Regions from separate parts of the Paenibacillus sp. MER 180 genome, predicted to be linked through region 1. Evidence: predicted binding sites of a transcription regulator. Region 1 holds the regulator's gene; each other region holds the start of a gene.
What was found. Region 1 encodes NrdR, which represses ribonucleotide reductase genes. Its sites were predicted from a motif close to AACACNATATATNGTGTT; they were not measured.
Positions count from the first base shown of each region.

Region 2: M3661_RS14825 (adenosylcobalamin-dependent ribonucleoside-diphosphate reductase) is a predicted target of NrdR. The motif match lies at 1,288-1,305, and genes of this name have one in related genera.
Region 3: M3661_RS02890 (anaerobic ribonucleoside triphosphate reductase) is a predicted target of NrdR. The motif match lies at 1,679-1,696, and genes of this name have one in related genera.
Region 4: nrdI (class Ib ribonucleoside-diphosphate reductase assembly flavoprotein NrdI) is a predicted target of NrdR. The motif match lies at 1,317-1,334, and genes of this name have one in related genera.

Region 1 is NZ_JAMAVT010000004.1:37,868-41,011, reverse strand. It holds gene coaE (dephospho-CoA kinase) at 1-143, shown strand, start outside; gene M3661_RS07515 (lytic transglycosylase domain-containing protein) at 140-727, shown strand; gene M3661_RS07510 (alpha/beta-type small acid-soluble spore protein) at 795-1,016, opposite strand; gene nrdR (transcriptional regulator NrdR) at 1,145-1,624, shown strand; gene M3661_RS07500 (hypothetical protein) at 1,747-2,034, opposite strand; gene M3661_RS07495 (energy-coupling factor transporter transmembrane component T family protein) at 2,122-2,907, opposite strand; gene M3661_RS07490 (ABC transporter ATP-binding protein) at 2,894-3,144, opposite strand, start outside.
Region 2 is NZ_JAMAVT010000008.1:98,209-101,352, reverse strand. It holds gene M3661_RS14830 (DEAD/DEAH box helicase) at 1-1,043, opposite strand, end outside; gene M3661_RS14825 (adenosylcobalamin-dependent ribonucleoside-diphosphate reductase) at 1,396-3,144, shown strand, end outside.
Region 3 is NZ_JAMAVT010000002.1:49,182-52,325, forward strand. It holds gene M3661_RS02875 (cysteine desulfurase family protein) at 1-650, shown strand, start outside; gene M3661_RS02880 (PRC-barrel domain-containing protein) at 800-1,282, shown strand; gene M3661_RS02885 (hypothetical protein) at 1,330-1,545, shown strand; gene M3661_RS02890 (anaerobic ribonucleoside triphosphate reductase) at 1,790-3,144, shown strand, end outside.
Region 4 is NZ_JAMAVT010000005.1:150,411-153,554, forward strand. It holds gene nrdE (class 1b ribonucleoside-diphosphate reductase subunit alpha) at 1-790, opposite strand, end outside; gene nrdI (class Ib ribonucleoside-diphosphate reductase assembly flavoprotein NrdI) at 759-1,130, opposite strand; gene M3661_RS10055 (hypothetical protein) at 1,748-2,029, shown strand; gene M3661_RS10060 (alpha/beta fold hydrolase) at 2,186-2,551, opposite strand; gene M3661_RS10065 (alpha/beta fold hydrolase) at 2,502-2,804, opposite strand; gene M3661_RS10070 (hypothetical protein) at 2,926-3,144, opposite strand, start outside.

The DNA.
Region 1 (3,144 bases):
GCGAAGCTGAACAGAGGCTGAATGCTCAGTGGAGTATGGAGAAAAAGCGAGAGCTGGCGGACATTATTATCGACAATAGCAGTTCGCTGGAAGATACGATCAAGCAGCTCGACCATTTCTGGTCGGAGAAAGGCTTGCCATGAATCGTATGATGAAAATGCTCCGCAAAAAGAGAGTGCTATTGCTGTTGTTTGTGGGCATGCTGTTCTTGCTGTTCGTTCAGTCGCAATGGCTGGGGAGATGGATGTACCCGATTGCATATGAAGACGAGATCCGCAAATATGCAGCTCAATATGATGTAGATCCTCTGCTTGTGGCTGCTATCATTCGAGTGGAGACGAACTTCCAAGCGGGGCGCGAATCTCGCAAGGGAGCGATTGGAGTCATGCAGCTGATGCCGGAAACGGCCACATGGGCGATGGAGCAGCTGAAGATGAATAATCGTTGGTCTTTGGACGAGTTGAAAAATACGGCCGACCCCAATATTCTTATTGGAACATGGTATCTAAAATCGCTGCATAAGCAATTCAATGAGAATTGGATCGCGGCGATCGCTGCTTACAACGCGGGTCCCGGCAATGTGAACAAATGGATTCGCAACAAAGTATGGGACGGCAGCTATGACACAGCCAAGCAGCAAATTCCATATGGGGAAACAAAGTTGTACGTACAGCGTGTTATCCATTATTATGATAAGTATAAAAACATCTATCCGAAAATAAAGTAGAATGAAGAAGAAGCATCGGACAAGCCGATACCGTTATCGCGCATGATGTCCGACGCTTCTTCCGTCATTATTTGTATTGACCTGCAAGAGATTGTTCAGCGATTTGGACAAGGCGCTTCGTGATGTAACCCCCGATAGAACCCGTGTCACGAGTTGCCATGTTGCCATAGTATCCGTCAGATGGGATGGCAATGCCCAACTCTTGTGCGATCTCGAACTTCATTTGTTCAAGAGCTGCTGTCGCTTGAGGTACGACCAAGTTGTTGCTGGAACGATTGTTTTGGCTCATTTGATTCACCTCCTTGCGGTTGGTAATTGTATTGTGTGCATTCTTTCAAAGATCATTACAGGTAACCACTGGTAACTTTTTAAAAAGTGAATTGTGATAAACATCAAGAGTAGAACGGAGGAACGAAAATGAAGTGTCCTTATTGTGACCACTTAGGAACAAAGGTACTTGATTCTCGTCCAGCGAACGACAATAAGTCTATTCGCCGCAGGCGGGAGTGCGAGCTGTGCAGCAGACGCTTTACTACATTTGAGATGGTGGAGGAGACTCCGCTCATCGTTATTAAGAAGGATGGAAGCAGGGAAGAGTTCAGTAGGGATAAGATGCTGCGCGGACTTATTCGTGCCTGTGAGAAGCGTCCCGTATCTGTGGAACGGCTGGAGATGATTGCTTCGGAGGTCGAGAAGCAGCTGCGCGATACCGCCCATGCGGAGGTAGACAGCCGTGTCATCGGTGATTTCGTCATGGAGCAGCTCTATCCAGTAGATGAAGTTGCTTATGTGCGGTTCGCATCGGTCTATCGTCAGTTCAAGGATATCAGCATGTTTATGAAGGAACTGAATCATCTTCTGTCGAAGAACGCCCTTGGCGAACATCCAGATAAATAATTCATACCAGAACCCCTTAAGCAACATATGCTTGAGGGGTTTGTTATATTTTATAGAGCAATCTATTACTGTGCGGATTGCCAAATAAAAACTCCCTCAACAATTTGAGGGAGAATAGACCGTTAAAAAATAATTCGTCTACGGGTGTCAAGCAGCACGATAGCAAGGAGATCGAAGAGCACCAACGGCAAGATGAAAGGGAAAAATGAAGTGTGTACTTTTCCCGCATGCTTTACGGAGTTGACCTTTAAGTACACTCTCTTTTTATCTACTTTCACGATGGTGCCTGTATATATGTTACCGTTTTTGGCCTTTATCTTTACGAATTTTTTCAAGAACTTTACACTTTTGGAGTAATGGGGGGATAACGTCTTAGAAGTAATCTTCTTAGGTGTGATTTTTTTAGGCATAGAAAGACCTCCTTTTCGCATAATAGCGGAACACACAATGTGCTTAGATATGTTATGCAGGATGTACGAAAAGGGTGTCATAATGTGTCACAATTGTCCTTGATACCATTGTACGAACCCAAGTTTCCAGGATACGTAGTAGCATAACGCGATTCCGCCTAGCAGAAGGAAGAGCAAGGCCCAATCCTTCCATGTAACTCGAAGCTTCACATAATAAGCTCTTCCACGTCGGCCTGTGAATCCCTTCGATATCATGGCGGCAGCTACACGCTCCGACTTGCGGATAGCTGAAGCGAGCAGTGGAATTGCATAACGCTTCCATGCCCGCAGCTTGCTCTTCCAGCCACGCTCCCGTTCTATGCCTCGCATGCGGTGGGCATCCTGTATGATGCGCAGTTCTTCCTTGAAGAAGGGGAGGAAGCGATAGCCTGCCAGAATACCGTATGCCCACTTGGGCGACAGCTTGCACTGCTGCATCAGGCTCAGCATGAAGCGAACAGGATCTGTCGTCAAGATGAAGATGAGCGACAAGGCGGAGAAGATAAGCACTCTGAGTCCGAGTGATATCGCCTGCTGGAACGTGGCCTCTGTAATGATGAACGACCCCCACTGCCATAGAATGGCACTTGAAGCGGGATCGGCAGAACGCGGGAAGACGAGAGCCGTCCACACGTAGCCGATGCCCATAATGAGGAAGGGGCAGAAGCTAAGCAGCCATTTACGCCATGATATGTTCCCTAATAGGAATGTAAATAGAACGATGTAGACAAGTGCTGCAAGCGGTGTAACCGGATCGAACGTCAACGACAGCATAATAACCGCTATAATGATCGCAAGCCCCTTAATGCTTGGATTCCAATCATGGAGTATCAGGATGATCTCCTCCTTCGATACCTGGCGTCTGTGCAAGTAAGCGAGATGCCACTGCGAAGTTCATCGGCATACGCAGATGACACTTCTCCACGAGCTCAGGGTGCTCCCTCCACAGCTTGGTAGGGCTGCCGTCATACCGTATGGAACCTTCATCTAGCACGATAATTCGGTCGGCATAGGTCTGAACCCACTCCATATCATGCGTGATCATCAGGACAGTTGCGCCTGCTTGGGTTC
Region 2 (3,144 bases), on a different contig from region 1:
ACGGCATCCCGACTGGAGCATACTTCCCGCTGCAGCGTAATGAGGGAGAACATGCTGCCGATATCCCCGCTGCTTGTTCGATATTGCTCCTTTACAAATCGGGTGACGCCATCATAGAGCGCCTGTTCTTCTGGTGAAAGGGTGAGCGGAACATTCTTAACGATACGCTTCGTAAAATGAACATTGCCTTCACCCCTGCGATTGCGCACCATGACCTTCGACAGCTCGCTCTGGAGCATGCCCTCATTCTTCGGCATCCGCTTGTCTGCAACGAAGTTCGTGCTGAACTCCCCTTGTCCGCCCAGCTGACCTGGCTTCAGCAGATTGATCAAGTTATACAACTCGTTCATATCATTCTGAACGGGTGTAGCAGTTAGCAGAAGACAGTATTTCTTGCGCAAATGCTGAATGAATTGATAGTTCGTTGTTTTTCGATTTTTCAGTTTATGGGCTTCGTCAACGATTAACATATCGTATTCCTGCTCCATGAGAATTTCCTTGTGCGGATCGCGCTTAGCTGTATCCATGGAAGCGACTACGATGTCATTCGCCCATTGATATCCCTTCTTTTGGGCGATTGCGGGGATGCCGAACTTATGGTTCAACTCACGAACCCATTGCAGCACAAGAGAGGCGGGTACTAAGATGAGCACTCGCTTCACAAGTCCCCGAATCATATATTCCTTCAAAACAAGACCGGCTTCGATTGTCTTCCCGAGACCTACTTCATCGGCTAATATTGCTCTGCCTCGCATATCATGCAGCACTTTGCGGGCTGTCTCCAACTGATGCGGCAGTGGATCGACGTTTGTAATATGAGTTAAGCATTGAAGCTCGTCAAATGCATGAATTCGCTTTGCCTGCTGAGCTTCGTATGCAAGCCGGAATAAGGTCCAATCATCCCAAGGGCTGTTTTTGTCAATGCGAGCAAGAAGCTCGTCCGTCCATCCGTTCTCGATTGTAAGGGGGATGCGACCTATTGCAGCTGTGCTAGTACGGGAGGATGAGGAGGGGTTATCTCCATTATTGCCCACAGCTCCCATAGATGCATCGATTCCGGGGTAAGCTAGTGTTGTAGAAGCGTTACTCGGTGTACGAGACTCTTCGTTCGACGGCTGATACGTACGCATGTTGTCTCCCTCCCTAATCGATTCGTTATTCTTCATTACCGTGTAGTATGGACGTAATCTTCTTATTTCATAACTGTTCATACGATACGATGGAAAGAGTTTGGAATGAGGGATTTATCACAGTGGTTTTGTATATGTTGATGTAAAATACTTTTTGGACACTAGATATAGTGTTGAGTACATACCATGTAAGCAGGTCTAACGCACGTGGTTGTCGGTAATGATTTGATGAATTGAAGAAGCCAGGAGGTCGTTCTCTTTGAATATGCCACAGAAGAAACGCTTGGAAGGACTAAGTGAGAAGATATTTCTAGATCGATATGCAAAAAAGGATGCAGATACGAACAATACCCGAGTGGGGGACTTTGTGCTTGTATTAACCAAGGATGATCCTAAATTTCCGACGAAGGAGGTTGGAGAGGTTACTGCACGTAATGGCCGGAACTTATCTGTTGCACTCCGAAGCGGGGCGACCATCCAGACGTCTATTGAGCATGTGACCCTGACCGTGGAGAAAACACCGGAGGAAATGTGGGATCGATTGGCATCTGCAATTGCCTCCGTTGAGACTACGGAGAAGCAAGCGGAATGGACGGACAAATTCAGATATATTCTCGATGATTGGAAGCTTGTCCCGGGTGGACGAATCGCAGCAGGAGCAGGAGCAAGCGAGGAGCTAACCTTGTTCAATTGCTATGTCATTCCGTCTCCGAAGGATAGTCGAGGCGGGATTATGCAGACGCTCTCGGAAATGACAGAGATTATGGCTCGGGGTGGCGGCGTTGGCATCAATCTATCCTCGCTTCGTCCAAGACGGGCTATTGTGCGTGGTGTTAATGGCTCATCCAGTGGAGCGGTTTCATGGGGAGGCTTATTCAGCTATACGACAGGACTTATCGAGCAGGGCGGCAGCCGGCGTGGTGCCTTAATGTTAATGATGTATGATTGGCATCCGGACATTTTGGATTTTATTACGGTGAAGCAGACTGCAGGTCAAGTGACGAATGCGAACTTATCTGTCTGTGTTAGCAATGGATTTATGAAAGCTGTGAAGGAGGACTTGGACTGGGAGCTTGTATTCCCAGATACGAGTGATCCGGACTATGATGAGCAGTGGGATGGAGATTTGGAGAAGTGGAAGAAGGCAGGCAAGTCCGTCATTCCTTATCAGACAGTTAAGGCCCGCGACATTTGGCATACGATTATAGAGTCGGCGTGGAAGTCGGCGGAACCGGGTGTTGTCTTCATGGAGCATTATAATCAGATGTCGAACAGCTGGTATTTCAACCCGATTATCTGCACGAATCCTTGTGGAGAACAGGGACTTCCGGCGTGGGGTGTCTGCAATTTATCTGCGCTCAACCTGTCCAAGTTTTATGATGCTGAGAAGCGGGATGTTGCTTGGGAGGAGCTATCGAAGGTAACGCGTTATGCGGTGCGCTTCCTCGATAACGTCATAGATAAGACTCCGTATCATTTTGAGGAGAATAAAAACAATCAACAGAAGGAGCGGCGTGTCGGGCTTGGCTCGATGGGATTGGCAGAATTGATGATCAAGCTTGGAATCCGATATGGAAGTCCTTACTCGCTCGAATTCCTTGACCGGCTGTTCGGCTTTATTGCCCGCGAGGCCTACTTGGCTTCTGCGGATATTGCTGCGGAGAAAGGGGCTTTCCCTGCCTTCCAAGCAGAGCCTTACTTGTCAAGCGGCTTCATGAAGCAAATGTGCGGTGTATATCCTGAGGTCAAAGAAGCAATTCAAGCGAAGGGGATGCGTAATGTAACGGTCATTACGCAAGCGCCGACGGGCAGCACGGGTACCATGGTTGGCACTTCCACCGGGATCGAGCCGTACTTCGCCTTCAAATATTACCGCCAGAGCCGTCTCGGCTACGACGAGCAGTTCGTGCCGATTGCGCAGCAATGGAAGGATGCGCATCCGAACGACCAGCTGCCGGATTACTTTGTAACAGCGATGGATCTGTCAGCAGAGGATCATATACGTGCGCAAGCA
Region 3 (3,144 bases), on a different contig from region 1:
GTGAGCGCGGCATTCTGATGCATACAGATGCTGTTCAGGTGCTCGGGCATTTGAAGCTCGAACTGCACGCGTTGCCGGTTGACTTCGCCAGTTTCTCTGCCCATAAGATTAATGGCCCCAAGGGAGTAGGCGTTCTCTATGCTCGCGCAGGTGTTCACTGGGATCCTCTGCTGTATGGTGGAAGCCAAGAACGCAAGCGCAGAGCAGGGACGGAGAATGCAGCAGGGATTGCCGGAATGGCGAAGGCAATGGAGATAGCGAATGGCTCACTTCCAGCGAAGCTGGAGGAACTAGCGCAGGTGCGCAGCACGCTGTGGACAGAGTTGTCAGCAGCTCTCAGCGATCGAGTGGTCATGAATGGCCATCCTACTGAGCATTTGCCGCATATATTGAATGTTAGTTTCTTGGATGTGCCTACGGAGACAATGCTGATGAATTTGGACTTGGCGGGAATTATGGCTTCGAGCGGATCTGCCTGCACATCAGGCTCGCTTGAATTGTCGCATGTGCTAGAGGCTATGGATTTACCAGATGAGCGCAAGAGAACTGCTGTACGATTCAGCTTCGGTTTGGGCAATACTAGGGAAGAGGCTGCTTGCGCTGCGCAACAAATTGCAACCATCGTATCACGTGTTCGTACTAGACAGTAAGGGAACTGTCACAGCGTGAAAGGAGGGGCGTTTGAAGATAACGCGGCATGTTGGCCGGGGACGTACGTGAAATGAGAATCTACCTGATTCTGATGAGGAACGTCCTGCATTTGGAAGTGAATGCCGTTAGCTGAAGAGGGGGCCCCGATATGAAGCTGTTGGAATTAATCGGCCTTCCCGTATATGGAATTGAGACGGGGAAGCGGTTGACCAAGGTAAAGGATATCCGCATTTCGAATGATTGGACTATCACACATATAGAGCTTGAAGGTCGTTCCCGCAAGGGATCACCACCTCCTTCTGTAAGCTGGGAAGAGGTAACGGCTTGTGGTGAGGATGCAATAATGATCGCGAATGATACAGCCATCCGGCATACGGAGGCTATCCATATAGAGAGGGCTTTCTTGACAGGGAATGGAGCGTTGAAGGATTTGCCTGTCATGACAAGTGAAGGATCGCAATTAGGATGGGTCGCCGATGTTTATTTTCAGCCAAATATGGGTAACCAAGTAACAGGTCTGGAAATTTCAGACGGTTTGCTGTCTGACTTGTTGGAAGGCAGACGGCGGATAGATGGGACAAGCCGCTTGAAATGGGGATCAGATGTTATCATCTTCGAAGATGGCGGATAACCTGAACGGTACGAACAAATTAGTCAATGGACGGAATGGTGAATACGATGTTGCGATGCCCGAATTGCAATTCCAAAGAAATCGGGAAAATTGGTTCCCACCAATTTTATTGCTGGGGATGTTATATAGAGCTGACGGTGAACGGGGACAAGATGTCAGTTTACCAGGTCGAAGAGGATGGCACATTAAGCTCTCTGGATGACTTGTTTTTTGGTGATGAATTTGCTGCACCTTCGTTCCCAGAGGCGCAGGCTTCATCGTAAGGGTCAGGCAGAAATATCCACCATATGGAACATAAGCGCTCGTAACCGCCTTATAGAGGCGATTGCGGGCGCTTTTTGCATGGTCGGCCATTTGTCCGTGATGAATCTCATATTGTGAGAAAAAGAGTTCGTTCATAATACATATTGTGCTCATTTTCAAATAACAACACTAGATATAGTTGACATAGACAAATTGCACTGAAAATGATGGTACATAAAGAGAAAGGAATGAGTTGATATGACGATGGTATCCATGAAACGGACGAACGCAGTATGGGATCGGAGCAAACGGACCAGCACAGAACACTTGACGGCATCGCTGCACGAGATTGTAGACGGTGGCAATCAGGATCTGATGCAGGAAAATGCGAATGTAGATGGAAGATCGCCAATGGGTATGATGGGGAAGATCGCTAGCGAAAGCGCACGCTGGTATGCGGTTCAACATCTGCTGTCTGCTGACGTAAGAGATGCAGTGGAGCAGAACCTGATGTATCCACATGATCTTGATTTCTATGCCTCCGGTACGACAACGTGCTGCCAGATTCCTCTGGGCAAGATGTTGAAGCAGGGGTTCAACACAGGTCATGGATATATGCGCGAGCCGCAGGATATTAAGAGCGCGCTTGCGCTGGCATCGATTATATTGCAGGCGAACCAAAACCAGCAGCATGGCGGACAGGCGTATCCGATGTTCGATTATGATGTAGCCCCTTATGTGCGCAAGACATTCAATCGCCATATTCGCTATATGGAATCACTGCCACTGCAAGCAGACTTCGATCTAGAGACAGAGGCGTGGAGACTAACGGAGCGTGACGTATATCAGGCTTGCGAGGCATTCATTCATAATGCGAACTCGATGCATTCTAGAGGCGGTGGGCAGGTACCGTTCATTTCATTGAACTATGGCACGGACACCTCTGTGGAGGGGAGAATGCTGATTAAACAGTTTCTTCTCGCAACGCAGGCCGGTCTTGGTAGAGGAGAAACACCTATCTTCCCAATTCAAATATTCAAAGTGAAGAAAGGCGTCAACTTCGATCCTGCTGATCCGAATTACGATCTGTACCAGCTTGCCTTGCAAACGACAGCGCAGCGGCTGTTCCCTAACTTTGCCTTTCTCGATGCTCCGTTCAATTCGCAGTACGATAACGGCACACCCGAGAGCGAGGCATGCTACATGGGCTGCAGAACGCGCGTCATGGGCAATGTGAACGGGGACGAAACGGCGATCGGCAGAGGGAACTTGTCATTTACCTCTTTGAATCTTGTTCGCCTTGCTATGATGTCGTCCAGTGTGGATGATTTCTTTGGCCGATTGGACTCGCTTCTGTCCTTGACAGTGAAGCAGTTGAGAGAGCGATTCGACTATCAATCGAAGAAGCAGGTGCGAGACTTTGCCTTTCTTATGAAGCAAGGGGTATGGCGCGGAAGTGAGGACTTGCAGCCCGAGGATGAGCTGGGAGATATCCTGAAGCAGGGGACGCTTAGTGTTGGCTTTATCGGACTTGCTGAGGCGCTTGTAGCGCTTGTTGGCTCCCATCATGGCCAGTCTGAGGATGCACGCAAGCTAGGTATGCGCATTGTGTCTCATAT
Region 4 (3,144 bases), on a different contig from region 1:
TCTTCGTATCCAGGAATTCATGGATGTCAGCATGGAACACGTTCAAGTATACAACGCCGCTTCCGTCACGCTGTCCAAGTTGGTTCGCGTAGGAGAAAGCATCCTCGAACAATTTCATAACGGGGAGTACGCCGCTTGCCTTACCGTCTAGCCCTTTGATCTGCTCGCCTGCACCGCGAATCTTGCTCAAGTTCAAGCTCACGCCGCCGCCAATTTTACTTAACTGAAGTGCGGAGTTGATCGCAAATCCGATCGAGTTCATGGAATCGTTCACTTCGAGCAGGAAGCAGCTGACAAGCTCTCCTCTGCGCTTCTTCCCTGCATTCAGGAAGGTTGGCGTTGCTGGCTGATACTCTTGTGCAATCAACAGATCTGCATATTCGAATGCTTTGTTCATATCTCCGCTCGCTAAGAACAAGGATACAACCGCCAGTCTGTCTTCATAACGTTCCAAGAACTTCGTATCATCATTCGTCTTCATCGCGTAGTTATTGTAGAACTTGAACGCACTCATGAAGGATGGGAAGCGGAATTTCTTCGAGTACAGGAACTCGTACAATTTCTTAATATCTTTAAATTCATATTGGTCGAAAAGCTCTTTCTCATAGTAATCATTCTCGATCAAATAATGAATCTTCTCTTCAAGGTTATGGAAAAACACTGTATTTTGATTGACATAATCAACGAAGTAGCTCTTTGCTGCATCGTGATCCTTGCCAAATTGAAATTTACCGTCCTTCTGAACCATGATTTCATTGTTAAGCTGTATCCATTTTGGTATCAAAGTCATGGACCTCCCGAATAAAGTTGTCTACATCTCGTTTTGTCCCGCTGAGTTCAAACTTCATCAGTACGGGGACGGAGTATTCTCTGGAAATATGGTCAGCTGCAAGCCCATACCGAGTGCCCCAGTTCATGTTGCCGCTGGCCGCGACACCTTGGAGCAAATGACTGTGTTCTTCCAGGAACTCTTGCGTGGACTGTGGAACTTGTCCGAACCCGGTTGTGTACGTAATCAGGATAAAGGGTTCATTAAGCTTGGTGTCAGGCGTTACACGAACACACTCCAAATCCAATTTATCGACGAATCGTTTCACGTTACCCGTCTTCGAATCGTAAGCGATAAGCACGTGATCCCTCCGTTGTTCGACTAGTTTGCAAATGGAACGAACAAAAAATGCTCATTCAAAAACAAGGATCAAAACGATCGACACGTGGCGTACCCTAATTTCGTGTATGCTGTCGCTTTAATCTCTCAATCTCTGAATAGGCATGTCTTAGAATCTGGCGCGTGGCGCCGCTCGATCCCAATTGCTGTCACAATATATAGTGTATGTATCGCATCCAACCAACTATATATAGTTCGCTATAGAATCATATACAATTTTAAGAGAAATGGCAAGGTCCATTTTATGACGCTTTCTCTATCAAATTTCATGTCGACTATTGGCACAAAACATTACTATCGTACCACACCTCAGACGAATATTGGAGATCATTTATTTTGGAATTGTAGAGAAATACATGATAAAAAATTCGATTGTTCCCCTTTTCAGCGACGGGATGGCGATCTCCCCAATCTCAACTTTTTTTATTTAACCAAGACATTGGAGTCAAATCAGCACACTTTTTGATTATCACATATAACAATCCAAACATCCGATATGAACAAGCATACAATAATTGGAGGTGATTACTAGAAGTGATCCATGTCAATTCATTTTGAATAGACGGAGGGAAACATCCGATGAGCAAATCTAAAGCGCTACGAACATCGAGATCATCTGATGTGGTAAATCAGGTGTATTCAAACCGGGTACTGCGATCTGAGTTTGATCGGAATTGGAGAACGGAAATTTCAAGAAGTGGTTATGTCATCTACATTGCAACTGCAAACCGGGCTCAAGTTGAGGTAATACTGTCGGGCGGGATAAACAAGCGATTGGTGTTTCCGAGAGGCGGAAGAGTGATCGTCGGTGGTGGCGGAACATCGCATTATAGCAAACCACATCGCACGATCACGATCTAATGATGATTTGTCAACTTGCATAGTATGTATATGGGTTACCGGGGAACGTTAAAGATATAGACCAGACCTGATACTAATGCAGAGATAGCGGCAGTACAAGACGCCGGATGCGTGTCTGACTGCCGCTGATTCGTGGAAAGTCACCAAATTTGCACCCTACGATTCATCCTCTGTTGCTGCCAAAAAAGATTGAATATGCGAGGCCATCTCTTGAGGATGCGTCAATGGGAGCATGTGGTCTGCACCTGCTATTTCGACGAAAGCAACACGCGGTATCCGCTTGAACTCCTGCGCGATCAGATGCATATCGTCCCACTCCACTGTCCCGTACATAAACAAAGTAGGAACCGCGATTTTCTCCAACTGTTCGATCGCAGGTGGCTGAGGCCAGATCACCTCAAAGCTGCGCCACTCTGTGAAGACACGCGTAAAGTATTGGGTGTGCATGTCAATAAAGAGATCACGCTGACCGCTAGCCATCACTGTACGATAAATAGGCCCCTGCAATGAAAACTGTATCACCTTGCTCACATCCGGAGACTAAGGTCACCTGTTCCAGCTTCAGGTCGTCCAGCAGTTGACGTAAATCTTCAACAAGGTTGAGCGGCTCTTGCGGTGCGGGCGATCGTCCCGTACCACGGGCATCAAAGGTAACGACCTGGTGAGTTCTTGCGAGAAGTGGTACAAGCTCCCCCCATGCCCTTGAATCGATGTCTCCGCTGTGAATCAGCACAATCGGCTCGCCTGTTCCATAAATCGAGTAGTTCAGATCCATTCATGCTCCCTCCCATGTGGCTTTTTATTGATTCTTTCATCTCATATATTAGATATGGCTCAATATTCATATCAATGATTTTTAAGTTTTTTCCTTGCCACAGAAGCACTACGGTTCCATCCTAGTCGGTCATCACCAATATCCAATATAGGGAACCGACCCGATACGGTTCTTTTGCTAACTCATGGGATTTCCCCAGCAAACCATACTCATTTCCCGTGCTTGTACTCTCATTTCCCGGGCAACCGCGCGGTTTCGAGCCATTGTGACAGTGAGGTACAACATAATCACAGAAAAACAGAGTCTGCTCCATGCCGAACATCACTCCTTTTTGTCTCTT